2 regions of the Paenibacillus sp. FSL R5-0908 genome follow, and region 2 is predicted to be linked to the other one. Evidence: a T-box and tRNA genes for the amino acid it is inferred to sense, from the RefSeq annotation. Region 2 holds a T-box; the other holds one or more tRNA genes.

Region 1 (6,976 bases), 4.9 Mb from region 2:
CTTCTATATCAAAAAATGCAGCGCACCCCTCCAGTGATGGTAGGGATGCGCTGTTTCTTTTTTAATTCTGCTAAGCAATTAATCACTTTGTCTATCATATATATCTGAATGTGCCAACGCTGTAATGACGATTACCACATATTGTAATGAGTCAATAATTTAAAAAGTGTTGCAATTTCTCAAAAAAACATTAATATAGAACTTATACTAAATCTAAAATCAAATCTCATGAGGTGATTCTATTAATGAGCTCCAATAATAATAATCTTACAACCAGCTGGGGTGCTCCAGTAGGCGACAATCAGAATTCAATGACAGCCGGTGACCGCGGTCCCACTTTGCTGCAAGATGTCCATCTGCTTGAGAAATTAGCCCACTTTAACAGAGAACGTGTTCCTGAACGTGTCGTTCATGCTAAAGGTGCTGGCGCTCACGGGTATTTTGAAGTTACAAAAGATCTGACCCAATACACAAAAGCTAACTTTTTGTCTGAAGTAGGCAAACGTACACCGTTGTTCATTCGTTTTTCTACTGTTGCTGGTGAATTAGGTTCTGCTGATACCGTACGCGACCCTCGTGGTTTTGCCGTGAAGTTCTATACGGAAGAAGGAAACTATGATCTCGTAGGTAACAATACGCCTGTATTCTTCGTTCGTGATGCGATTAAATTCCCGGACTTTATTCATACACAGAAACGTGATCCACAGACACATCTGAAGAGCCCGAATGCTGTATGGGACTTCTGGTCTTTGTCGCCTGAATCTTTGCATCAGGTAACGATTTTGATGTCGGATCGCGGAATTCCAGCTACGCTGAGACATATGCATGGGTTTGGTAGCCATACCTTCAAGTGGGTAAATGCCGAGGGCAATACAGTCTGGGTGAAATACCATTTCAAAACAGAACAAGGCATTAAGAATCTAGATGCAGACCTTGCTGCCAAAATCGCTGGGGAAAACCCGGATTATCATACAGAGGACTTGTTTAATGCTATTGATAAAGGAGATTTCCCTGCTTGGAAGCTCTACGTGCAAATTATGCCAATCGAGGATGCGAAGACTTACCGTTTTGATCCATTTGATGTAACAAAAGTCTGGTCGCAAAAAGATTATCCGTTAATCGAGGTTGGACGTATGGTATTGGATCGCAATCCGGAGAACTACTTTGCTGAAGTAGAACAAGTTACATTCTCCCCCGGTTCTTTCGTTCCTGGTATTGAAGCTTCGCCTGATAAATTGCTACAAGGCCGTCTGTTCGCTTATGGTGATGCACACCGTCACCGGGTTGGCCCTAACCATAACAGTCTACCTATCAACCGTCCAAAAGTAGAAGTGAAGAACTATCAACGTGATGGTGGCATGGCCTTGGGCAACAATGGCGGTTCCGGTGCCTATTACGAGCCTAACAGCTTAGGAGGACCTAAAGAATCACCACAGCATAAAACTTCGCCGTTCGAGGTTTCTGGTTATGCGGATAGTGTCTCTTACAATAGTGACGATCACTATACACAACCAGGTGACTTGTACCGCCTAATGTCTGAAGAAGAACGTACCCGTCTAGTTCAAAACATCGTGGGTGCTATGACTCCTGTTGAAAGTAACGATATCAAACGTCGCCAGATTGAACATTTCTTTAAGGCTGATCCAGACTTGGGACAGCGTATCGCATCCGCTTTGGGTTTATCTGTACCAGACGGAATGTAAGACTGTAAATGCATTTATAAACTAAAGAGGACCTTTGCCCGTAGATGGGAAAGGTCCTCTTTTTGCTAATTAGCTGAAAACATAATAAATGATGACAATCACAACGCCCAGCGTGGAGACAATGGATAGACATGAAAAAAAAGTGTTCCAGTTATTGCCTTTCATTTGTCTTATACACGACCAGTATAGTGGTTCTTTGGTGCTCTGCCCCATCACGTGATGATTTAACTACCGAACCGTAACAGATATTCACAATCTGTTCCTCCCGTAGTCCTGCCAGGAACTCATTAGCTTTATTCTCTGCATAAGAATTATCAGCATCTACAAACTCTTTAACTTGAATCATCCTGATCTCCTCCTTTAATAAATTAAGTAGTTATTTTATAGTTCTGGAATCTATATGTGAACTCAACGAAATGTACATGGCGTATCACTCCCCAGGTAACAATTAATGTAAAAATATCTACAAAATACAGTATAGGCATTTCGCAGTTTTCTACGAAATGCCTATGCATCAGCCTATCATAGCACCCAAGTATGTAATAGTCAAAGGTTTTCATTACAATATTTAGAAGGTTTTAATTCCCCTTTTAAAATGGATTGGATTTACAAATAGAAGCTGGTATACTGATCAGAAGGTCTCCATTGGGGGACCTCTATTTGTATAGGAGGGATTTTAAGATGGCAACACACCATATCAAGTTTACAAGGAATGTGCTACTTAGAGGAGGTGAAATCTACTATGAACCATAGTCTTATCTATGAAGGCTCACGGACACAGCTGCTTCAGCAGCTTATCTATTTTGATGAGGAAAAAATCGCATTTCTAAATCAATACTTTCCGGTACGGAGCAAGGATAGAAGCAACGCTGAAACGCTGTTGACCCGTTATTGCTCCGAGCTGGAACAATTACTAACTGAGTTCAATGGCGAAGATTTAAATTCACAGGTCTTTATCGGAAGTCAGCTGCAGCTTCGTTACTTGGACGATAATACTACAGATATCTATACCATCGTATTTCCTAACCAAGCAGAACCTAACGATAACAAGATTTCTATGTTGTCACCTATTGGCATGCAGCTGCTGCTGGCTGAGCTCGGCAGTACTTGTCAGCTAGCGATTCCTTCAGGTCAACTAGAGGTAAAGATCGAAAGCATAAAGTTCGTGAATAATGGTGAAGTAGGCGTTCTTATATAAGGACGATCCCTTATACCCCACTACAGCAACGTCCCTTTCCAGATATTAAGGAGAGGGACGCTGTTCTAATATTTAAGCCTCAAACCTTCTTCTAGCTTATTAACTGACTTCTGGATCCTTGCTGCTCTGGTTTCCGGTCTTTTCGCCCCTTCAATCCAGCTCACATATTCCTTCCGATAGGAATAAGCCAAGCTGTTATAATACACCTCTGCCTGCTCATTGCTGCTTAGTGCGTCCAGAAAATCTTCTGGAGCTTCTATCACTCGCAATTGATGATCTTGTTCCATTGTCACCCGAACTATATCTCCAGGTTGAGCATGGGCTAAGTCTCGCAGTTCTTTTTTCACAACCATAAAATGTTTCCCATTACCATGCGGCATAAGTGTTCCTCTATAGGGAATTTCATTCAGGCTTCCGTTAACTTGTATCCTTGATTTAGTTTCATATATTTGTTCAGCGTCAAAAGGAACTGTAAGATATGTCCAGCTCCCCTTCGTATCTGGTCTGACTAACCTTGCTTCAAATTCAAACATAGGTCCCTCCCTAAATAAAAATCTCTAGTCCCTATTGTATCTGTACGTGCTTAGTTATACAAAAAAACACCCGCCTAATACCGGCAGGTGTTTCTCTTTATAAGCGGGTGATGGGAATCGAACCCACGCTATCAGCTTGGAAGGCTGAAGTTCTACCATTGAACTACACCCGCAAAGGTATAAAATCGGGATGACACGATTTGAACATGCGACCCCCTGGTCCCAAACCAGGTGCTCTACCAAGCTGAGCTACATCCCGTTAACAATACTATAACTGCTTAGTAATAAAAATGGCGCGCCCTGAGAGATTCGAACTCCCGGCCTTTTGATTCGTAGTCAAACGCTCTATCCAGCTGAGCTAAGGGCGCAAAATCTATATGGAGCGGACGACGGGAATCGAACCCGCGACCCTCGCCTTGGCAAGGCGATGCTCTACCGCTGAGCCACGTCCGCAAAAACATGGTGCGCGTGAAGGGACTCGAACCCCCACGTCGTGAAACGCCAGATCCTAAGTCTGGTGCGTCTGCCAATTCCGCCACACGCGCACACTTTAAAGAAAATGGTGAGCCATGAAGGACTCGAACCTTCGACACCCTGATTAAAAGTCAGGTGCTCTACCAACTGAGCTAATGGCTCTCATAAATGGCTGGGGATATAGGATTTGAACCTATGCATGACGGAGTCAAAGTCCGTTGCCTTACCGCTTGGCTAATCCCCAATAATAATTAACTAAATGGCGGAACCGACGGGATTCGAACCCGCGATCTCCTGCGTGACAGGCAGGCATGTTAGGCCAACTACACCACGGTTCCATAGACATAATGCATAAGTGTAAATTGGTTGCGGGGGCAGGATTTGAACCTGCGGCCTTCGGGTTATGAGCCCGACGAGCTACCGGGCTGCTCCACCCCGCGTCATTAATAAGTATATACTATTCATTTTCACCATACCAGCTTATCCCTAAACATAATGTATAAGAGTAAATTGGTTGCGGGGGCAGGACTTGAACCTGCGACCTTCGGGTTATGAGCCCGACGAGCTACCGGGCTGCTCCACCCCGCGTCAGTGAAAATAATATGGTGGAGGCTGAGGGGATCGAACCCCCGACCCTCTGCTTGTAAGGCAGATGCTCTCCCAGCTGAGCTAAGCCTCCATGATATGACCCGTATGGGATTCGAACCCATGTTACCTCCGTGAAAGGGAGGTGTCTTAACCCCTTGACCAACGGGCCATGCTAATGATTTTTATGGCGGAGAGAGAGGGATTCGAACCCTCGAGACGCTTGTGGCGCCTACACGATTTCCAATCGTGCTCCTTCGGCCAAACTCGGACACCTCTCCATAAATGGCTCCCCGAACAGGACTCGAACCTGTGACAACTCGATTAACAGTCGAGTGCTCTACCAACTGAGCTATCAGGGAATATGGTGGGCCTTAGTGGACTCGAACCACCGACCTCACCCTTATCAGGGGTGCGCTCTAACCAGCTGAGCTAAAGGCCCTTCTAAGACATATTAATATTAAGGGCAAAAAAAATACCACGGGTAATGTGGTTGTCCGCTTGGCGGCGTCCTACTCTCCCAGGACCCTTCGGTCCAAGTACCATCGGCGCTGGAGGGCTTAACGGTCGTGTTCGGGATGGGTACGTGTGGAACCCCTCCGCTATCGCCACCAAACGGGCATTTACAGCGTAAATGCTCAGGCTTAATCGCCTGAAAACTGAATCCGAATTGAATTTGCGTCGCCCGTCATCTCTTCGGGGCCCCCGGAAAGTATTCGGAATTAGCTTCGCAGCCTTTTCTTCACTTTTTGGGGTATTTTTAGGATAAGCCCTCGACCGATTAGTATTGGTCAGCTCCATGCATTACTGCACTTCCACCTCCAACCTATCTACCTCGTCGTCTTCAAGGGGTCTTACTAATTGGGAAATCTCATCTTGAGGGGGGCTTCACGCTTAGATGCTTTCAGCGCTTATCCCGTCCGTACGTAGCTACCCAGCCATGCTCCTGGCGGAACAACTGGTGCACCAGCGGTACGTCCATCCCGGTCCTCTCGTACTAAGGACAGCTCCTCTCAAATTTCCTGCGCCCACGACAGATAGGGACCGAACTGTCTCACGACGTTCTGAACCCAGCTCGCGTACCGCTTTAATGGGCGAACAGCCCAACCCTTGGGACCTACTTCAGCCCCAGGATGCGATGAGCCGACATCGAGGTGCCAAACCTCCCCGTCGATGTGGACTCTTGGGGGAGATAAGCCTGTTATCCCCAGGGTAGCTTTTATCCGTTGAGCGATGGCCCTTCCATGCGGTACCACCGGATCACTAAGTCCGACTTTCGTCCCTGCTCGACTTGTAGGTCTCGCAGTCAAGCTCCCTTATGCCTTTGCACTCTGCGAATGATTTCCAACCATTCTGAGGGAACCTTGGAACGCCTCCGTTACTCTTTAGGAGGCGACCGCCCCAGTCAAACTGCCCGCCTGACACGGTCCCCGTACCCGATTAGGGCACTAGGTTAGAACCTAGATACGATCAGGGTGGTATCCCAACGGCGCCTCCACCGAAGCTTGCGCTCCGATTTCTACGGCTCCCACCTATCCTGTACAGATCGTACCCAAATTCAATATCAAGCTGCAGTAAAGCTCCATGGGGTCTTTCCGTCTTGTCGCGGGTAACCTGCATCTTCACAGGTATTAAAATTTCACCGGATCTCTCGTTGAGACAGCGCCCAAGTCGTTACGCCATTCGTGCGGGTCAGAATTTACCTGACAAGGAATTTCGCTACCTTAGGACCGTTATAGTTACGGCCGCCGTTTACTGGGGCTTCGGTTCATAGCTTCGGGTTACCCCTAACCACTCCCCTTAACCTTCCAGCACCGGGCAGGCGTCAGCCCGTATACTTCGCCTTGCGGCTTCGCACAGACCTGTGTTTTTGCTAAACAGTCGCTTGGGCCTTTTCACTGCGGCCCCCTCGTGCTATTCACACTACCGGGGCACCCCTTCTCCCGAAGTTACGGGGTCATTTTGCCGAGTTCCTTAACGAGAGTTCTTCCGCGCGCCTTAGAATTCTCTTCTCGCCTACCTGTGTCGGTTTGCGGTACGGGCACCTTCTCCTGGCTAGAGGCTTTTCTTGGCAGTGTGAGATCATGACCTTCGCTACTATAATTTTCGCTCCCCATCACAGCCCAGCCTTAACGATGTGCGGATTTGCCTACACACCAGCCTCACTGCTTAGACGGACATCCATCAGTCCGCGTCACTACCCTCCTGCGTCACCCCATCGCTCATAGCGGATTACGGTGGTACAGTAATTTCAAACTGTTGTCCTTCGACTACGCCTTTCGGCCTCGCCTTAGGTCCCGACTTACCCTGAGCGGACGAGCCTTCCTCAGGAAACCTTGGGCTTTCGGCGGATCAGATTCTCACTGATCTTTTCGTTACTCATACCGGCATTCTCACTTGTGTAGTGTCCAGCGCTCTTTTCAGTACACCTTCAACCCCTACACAACGCTCCCCTACCCCAGATGCAAAGCATCTAGCCATAG
Region 2 (6,976 bases):
CAGAAGAAAAAGCGACGTTGCTGGATCACGCACGGAAGGAAATTGCTTATATTAAGGATCATTTCCTGCATGACACACATCTGTCTTCTTACGGTGATGGAGACTGGGATGATACGCTCCAGCCTGCAAATCCACAGCTGAAGCAGTATATGGTTAGCAGCTGGACAGTGGCGCTTACCTATCAGACACTTAATCAGTTCTCAGAGGTACTTCGTTCAGTTGATCAAGCTGAGGCAGAGGAGCTGAAGGCGATGGTGGAAGGAATCCGTAAGGATTTCCATACTCATATGCTTCAATCCGAAGTGATTCCTGGCTTCCTGTATATGGAGGACCCTGAGCAAATTAAGCTTATGGTGCACCCAAGTGACACAGAAACAGGTATTCAGTACCGTCTGCTGCCAATGACGCGCAGTATGATCAGTGAGCTGCTTACTCCGGAACAGGCCGAAGCACACTATGATGTCATTCAGGATAAACTATTCTGTCCTGACGGTGTACGTCTGATGAATCGTCCAGCTCAATATGTTGGCGGGGTCAGCACTCATTTCAAACGTGCGGAGCAAGCGGCTAACTTTGGCCGGGAAATTGGACTTCAATATGTGCATGCACATATCCGTTATGTAGAGGCTATGGCCAAGCTCGGTAAAACTGATCAGGTCTGGAAGGGTCTGGCAGCGATTAATCCGATCGGAATCCGCGATGTGGTGCCAAACGCTGAACTACGTCAAGCTAACTCCTATTTCAGTAGCTCGGATGGTAAATTTAACACCCGTTATGAGGCACAGGAGAATTTCGATAAACTGCGCAATGGTGACGTAGCTGTTAAAGGTGGCTGGAGAATCTATTCCAGCGGTCCTGGGATCTATATGAACCAGTTAATCTCGAATGCACTGGGGATCCGTACGGAAGGTGGAGACTTAATTGTTGACCCTATTCTGCCAGAATCGCTGGATGGAATGCATTTTAGCTTTGAATATGCAGGCACTAAGGTAGATTTTATCTATCACCTTACAGGTCGTGAGATCAGTCGAATTACTATCAACGGTACAGAAGTGCAAACAGAAGGTACACCTAACCGCTATCGTAACGGTGGTGTTCGCATCAAACGTGCGGACTTTGATCGCCTCAGCACGGAAGCTGGAAATGTGATAGAGATTTATAAGTAACATTATATATAGAAGGGCAATCTCCGCGTTAAGCGCGGAAATTGCCCTTTTTTTTGTATCTTCTACATTCGATTCGGTGTCGGTAACCCAAGCACTTCGAGCACATCTCCCAGGGTATCCTTGAATCTTGAAGTAAGCCAGAGGCGGAATTCGATCGTAGCTGGATCACCTTTTAGAATCGGACATACAGAATAGAAGTTGTTGAACAGTGTAGCTAAGGTATGTGCGTAAGTGCAGAGCGTATTTGGCGTTAACTCTATACTTGCTGAATGTAATATCTCTGGCCAGAGACTTAGCTGTCTTAGCAGCGCAAGCTCTGCTTTTTCCAATTCGGAAGGGAACTGAAGCTGTGCGGCAGCTTTAAGGACTGGGATCGTAGCTTTACTCAAAACACTTGTCGCACGTGCAAAAGTATACATCAGATAAACTCCGGTATTGCCGGATATTTCTGTAGCCTGTTTGAAATCAAACACGATTTCCGTTCCCAAATTAAACCGTAGCAGATAGTAGCGAATCGCAGCAGTGGCAATCATTCGGCTGGAGAGGCCGTCTTTATCGGAACGTGTGTGTTCGATGTTCTGTTCCATCAGTTCCACCAGATCGCTCACCTTAATCCCGATTCCCTGGCGTCCGGACATAGCATAAGAAGATTTGCCTTCTGAAATATCTATACCCAGCTCGGCCGCCGAGGCGGGACTAAGAGATACAACACCATAACTCACATGATGGAGTTTGTCTGCTTGCTCGTTATAACCTAGTGCCCCTAAGGCTTGCTTAACCATCTGTTGTGGATATTCCTGTCTGTAATCGATCACATTGATGAGTCTGTCCGCCTGCCCATAAGATTCTTGGGTTCCAGTTAATCCTGTTGTCCATAAACCGGACGAGAATTCGCTATAGGAGAAATCTCTGGTCAAAAGACCAAATTTCCAGAGATGATAGGCAATATCTTTGGCTGTATACGTTAAAATCCCATTCGAACGCACCAGCACCTTATCAAGATGATGCTCCTCTGAATCCGCTCCAATGTTAGCCTCTGTTCCTTGCTTCAGCACCCAGCAGCCTGCGAGTTTTCCTTCAGTCTCTTGTACAAAAACAGCTGTCTGCTTCAGTAGCTCAGCTGCGGCTGCCCAAAATCCCTCTTTTAAAATACTGCTCTCCCATACCAGCAAATCATAATAAATCCCAAAATGTTTCATTTCCTCTACATGCTCTCTAACGATGCGTTCAGCTACAAGGTTGCCCAGCCAGGCTTCGTTACCGCCCCCTAGTTCAAGGGAGTGCAGTATATCTGTGCGCTTGTGTGTCATCTCAGGGTTCAGCGCATATTCTTTGTTCACTTTGGCATAAAGATCCCAGCAAAAATCACCGAAACGTTGGTGTTCCCCTTCTAGAGGTATATTTAATAATCCAACAACTGTATCTGCCAGCTGATTGCCGAGATCATCAATGTAGTTATGAACCTCTACGTTATACCCAGTTCTTTTCATAATTCTGACTAGAGTATCGCCGATACAGGCGTTTCTTAGATGACCTACGTGAGCGGCTTTGTTGGGGTTGATAGAAGTGTGCTCGATGATGACTTTTTCTCCAGTGCTGGCAGGCAGTTCAAAGGAATGTTCAGCCCAGCTTTGCCAATTCATATACAAATTGATAAATCCGGGAGCAGCGACTTCAACTTTTTGTAAAAGACCGGCGAAGCGTCCTTGGAATTGAAGCTCTGCTTTCACTAATTCTGCTATGACCATTGGGGATTTTCGTAAAGTTTTGGCTAGCTGCATAGCGATATTGCATGAATAATCACCATGTTCTAGATTTGCTGGCTGTTCGATCAGAACGGCAATGTCCTCTGGATATTCAGCTCCTAAGGTATTGAATACACGTTGTACACTGTGCTCGATTCCGTCTTTGATGATTTGATTTAACATGGTATACCCTCCTTTGAAAATACAAAAAAGCCCTCGTCTCAAAAGAGACGAGGGCTTTAGCGCTCGCGGTACCACTCTCGTTGCTGAACAAGTTGTTCAGCCACCTTACGGGATAACGGCCTTCAGCCGGGACTTCCTACTAAGGTTCAGAAGTCCATCTCACGGGTGCGCTTCATTAAAAGGATCTGTACCGGCTTACACTCTCCCGGCTCGCTGAGGACTAGATCTCGTTAACTACTCTCCCGCTCATCGATGCTTAATTAATTTTTACCAGTATACCTAATATTTCATAAAAAGCAATAGTGGTTAGCTTCTTAACAATCTTGGTTGCTCTTTGTTGTTAGATTATCAGTTTAGTAGATTATAAATTTGGAAAAAGAAGGCTGTCTTGTTATAGGACCAGCTGTTCCTTTGCACAACAGTCCACACGCTAACTCAAGCCAAGGAATATTACTATACGGAGCCACTAATCTTTCAAATTGTAGTGGAAGGGAGGAGTGAATAAAACATGGCTATTTTTTCTACTGGACCTATAGATAACAGCCCGATCCTAGGGGTCAGACCGTCGCAACTGGTAACCGTAAAAGTAGTTAATCGGGATTCTCTTAATCCTTATAATCTAGTTATTCAAGGTTTCCTTCTTAACGGATCAAGAACGATGTATGTGAATGAAACAGTAAATCTAGCACCTAATGAAGTCTTAACTAAGAACTATTTTGCCGACTTGGACGCATTTGAATTTGTGTTTACAACAGTAGAAGCAGTTGAAGCAGAGGTTGGGATTTCAGTCTGGGGAAAACAGAACTCGGGGGCATTGGTAGATCCTCATCGCATAGTTGCATGGGAGAAGCAGGCAGTATTACTTTAATAATGATTTGAGTAAAACAGTTAACGTTAAAGGAGTGATGAGAAATTGAGTTATTTATCTACCGGACCGATAGACAATAGTATGGTAGGGGGTGTAAGACCTACTCAGCATGTTACTGTCAAAATTGATAACCGAAGTGACATTGATTCATCAATGGCTCTTGTTCAAGGATACTATATGGATGGGACAAGAACTTTATATGTAAGCGAGCTGATAAATGTAGCACCTAATGAAGTTATAACACGTGATTATTATGCCGATTTTGATGCGTTCGAATTTATTTTTACAACTACAAGTCTGGTAGATGATCCGATTCAAATTTCAGTATGGGGAAAAAATAGCGTTGGCCAGATTGTGACTGCCCATCGACTTGTACATGCAGAATTGCTTGGTGTAACGCAAGGGATAACTGGTGCGACCGGGGCGACTGGTGCAACCGGAGCGGATGGAGCAACGGGAGCAACGGGAGCAACAGGAGCGACCGGAGCAGGAGAGACAGGAGCAACGGGAGCAGACGGAGCAACTGGCGCGACTGGTGCAACTGGAGCGGATGGAGCAACAGGAGCAACCGGAGCAGGAGAGACTGGAGCGACTGGTGCAGATGGAGCAACTGGCGCGACTGGTGCAACCGGAGCGGATGGAGCAACGGGAGCGACTGGAGCAGGAGAGACAGGGGCAACAGGAGCAGACGGAGCAACTGGAGCGACTGGAGCAACTGGAGCGGATGGAGCAACAGGAGCAACCGGAGCAGGAGAGACTGGAGCGACTGGTGCAGATGGAGCAACTGGCGCGACTGGTGCAACCGGAGCGGATGGAGCAACGGGAGCGACTGGAGCAGGAGAGACAGGGGCAACAGGAGCAGACGGAGCAACTGGAACAACTGGAGCGACTGGTGCAACCGGAGCGGATGGAGCAACAGGAGCAGACGGAGCAACTGGTGCGACTGGAGCAACTGGAGCGGATGGAGCGGATGGAGCAACAGGAGCAACTGGAGCGACTGGTGCAACTGGAGCGGATGGAGCAACGGGAGCGACCGGAGCAGGAGAGAATGGAGCTACAGGGGCAGACGGAGCAACTGGAGCGACTGGTGCAGATGGAGCAACTGGGGCGACTGGGGCGACTGGGGCGACTGGTGCAGACGGAGTAACTGGAGCAACTGGAGCGACTGGTGCAACCGGAGCGGATGGAACAACGGGAGCGACCGGAGCAGGAGAGACAGGGGCAACCGGAGCAGACGGAGCAACTGGAGCAACAGGAGCGACTGGTGCAACCGGAGCGGATGGAGCAACGGGAGCGACTGGAGCAACTGGAGCGGATGGAGCAACAGGGGCGACCGGAGCAGGAGCAACTGGAGCAACGGGTGCAACCGGAGCGGATGGAGTAACGGGAGCAACAGGAGCAGGAGAGACAGGAGCTACAGGGGCAGATGGAGCAACGGGTGCGACTGGTGCAACTGGAGCGGATGGAGCAACGGGAGCGACTGGTGCAACAGGAGCAACCGGAGCAGGAGAGACAGGAGCGACTGGTGCAACTGGGGCGACTGGTGCAACTGGGGCGACTGGTGCAGACGGAGTAACTGGTGCAACGGGAGCGACTGGTGCAACCGGAGCGGATGGAGTAACGGGAGCGACTGGTGCAGATGGAGCAACTGGAGCGACTGGTGCAGACGGAGTAACTGGTGCAACTGGGGCGACTGGTGCAACCGGAGCGGATGGAGCAACAGGGGCGACCGGAGCAGGAGTGACTGGTGCAACGGGTGCAACCGGAGCAACAGGAGTAGCAGGAGCCACCGGAGCGACAGGAGTAGCTGGTGTAACCGGAGCAACCGGTGAAGTTGGAGTGACCGGAGCAACGGGAGTAGCTGGGGCGACAGGAGCGACAGGAGTAGCAGGAGCCACCGGAGCAACGGGAGTAGCAGGAGCCACCGGAGCAACGGGTGAAACAGGAGCGACTGGTGCAACAGGAGCAACAGGAGCCACCGGAGCAACGGGTGAAACAGGAGCCACCGGAGCGACAGGAGTAGCTGGGGTAACAGGAGCAACGGGTGAAGCTGGAGTGACCGGAGCAACAGGAGTAGCTGGGGCAACAGGAGCAACGGGAGCAACGGGAGCAGCTGGGGCAACCGGAGCGACAGGAATATCTGGTGTAACCGGAGCAACTGGGCTTACTGGTGCAACAGGTGTAACCGGAGTAACTGGAGCTACAGGTCCGAACATTCAACAAGAAGGTTTTTCTGCTTTTAAGCCCTCATTGGCAATTTCCACATCTACCCAATTAACTGGCTGGACTGTGACAACACCTTTTTATGATAGCCCGTCCTTCGACGAAGTTGGGGGAAATTATACTATTCCGACAACTGGTAGATATTCGATTGAAGCGACTATCAATTACTCCACAACTGCCTCACTCACTGTCAGTCTTGGTACTGGAATTAATCCGGCTTTCGTAGTTCAGAGAACTTCTCCTACTGCAACAAATCTGGTAAGTGGCTTGTTCCCAGTACTTGATGTGAATGTTGCACTTATATTAGATTTGAGAGCAATTTTGGGAAGTGGTACTGTGACGCTGGCTGGAGAATTTGCATTAACCGCAGGTGATGTGATTGGCTTGTTCTATGTGGCAAATGGTTTGACGGTTCCTTTGAATTTAGGTGGCGCGAACTCAGCAGGTATCGTCTGGTCTGTTCATGAATTAACTTAAGTTTATCTTCGAGTTCAGTATTTACAACAGGGGTAATTCGGTAGCCGTAAGTATGGCTTTCGGGTTATCCCCTGTTTTGTTGGCGATATGTTATAAGTTGACTAGAGCGATGCTTATTAGGTTCTTCTTCTATTAATCCATTACGGATTTTCAGATTGCTATAATGTATCAAATATGTGTAACAGTAGTTTTTAAATGGATGTCCACACCTTAATTCGAAATAAGAATAATACTATAAAGAGCCAAAAAATATGAACTGATTTTATAGGCTCATAGATTATCAACCTAGAGTAGGTGGGAGGAATGATTATAGA

The links. A T-box is a leader RNA that pairs with one kind of tRNA and senses whether it is charged. The one in region 2 lies ahead of MKZ09_RS27325 (arginine--tRNA ligase), so its partner is inferred to be a tRNA-Arg.
Region 1: it has a tRNA-Arg gene. The T-box ahead of MKZ09_RS27325 (arginine--tRNA ligase) is inferred to sense a tRNA for this amino acid. The anticodon was not compared.

The regions. Positions count from the first base shown of each region.
Region 1 is NZ_JBBOUV010000001.1:1,055,587-1,062,562, reverse strand. It holds gene katA (catalase KatA) at 246-1,703, shown strand; gene MKZ09_RS04800 (sporulation protein Cse60) at 1,855-2,049, opposite strand; gene MKZ09_RS04795 (GreA/GreB family elongation factor) at 2,446-2,901, shown strand; gene MKZ09_RS04790 (YdeI/OmpD-associated family protein) at 2,967-3,434, opposite strand; tRNA gene MKZ09_RS04785 (tRNA-Gly) at 3,537-3,607, opposite strand; tRNA gene MKZ09_RS04780 (tRNA-Pro) at 3,620-3,693, opposite strand; tRNA gene MKZ09_RS04775 (tRNA-Arg) at 3,726-3,802, opposite strand; tRNA gene MKZ09_RS04770 (tRNA-Gly) at 3,813-3,887, opposite strand; tRNA gene MKZ09_RS04765 (tRNA-Leu) at 3,895-3,979, opposite strand; tRNA gene MKZ09_RS04760 (tRNA-Lys) at 3,995-4,070, opposite strand; tRNA gene MKZ09_RS04755 (tRNA-Gln) at 4,078-4,152, opposite strand; tRNA gene MKZ09_RS04750 (tRNA-Asp) at 4,169-4,246, opposite strand; tRNA gene MKZ09_RS04745 (tRNA-Met) at 4,272-4,348, opposite strand; tRNA gene MKZ09_RS04740 (tRNA-Met) at 4,420-4,496, opposite strand; tRNA gene MKZ09_RS04735 (tRNA-Val) at 4,512-4,587, opposite strand; tRNA gene MKZ09_RS04730 (tRNA-Glu) at 4,594-4,665, opposite strand; tRNA gene MKZ09_RS04725 (tRNA-Ser) at 4,682-4,774, opposite strand; tRNA gene MKZ09_RS04720 (tRNA-Asn) at 4,780-4,855, opposite strand; tRNA gene MKZ09_RS04715 (tRNA-Ile) at 4,859-4,935, opposite strand; rRNA gene rrf (5S ribosomal RNA) at 4,993-5,109, opposite strand; rRNA gene MKZ09_RS04705 (23S ribosomal RNA) at 5,255-6,976, opposite strand, start outside.
Region 2 is NZ_JBBOUV010000001.1:6,002,168-6,009,143, reverse strand. It holds gene MKZ09_RS27330 (GH36-type glycosyl hydrolase domain-containing protein) at 1-1,166, shown strand, start outside; gene MKZ09_RS27325 (arginine--tRNA ligase) at 1,229-3,094, opposite strand; T-box leader at 3,135-3,353, opposite strand; gene MKZ09_RS27320 (hypothetical protein) at 3,603-3,962, shown strand; gene MKZ09_RS27315 (collagen-like protein) at 4,008-6,662, shown strand.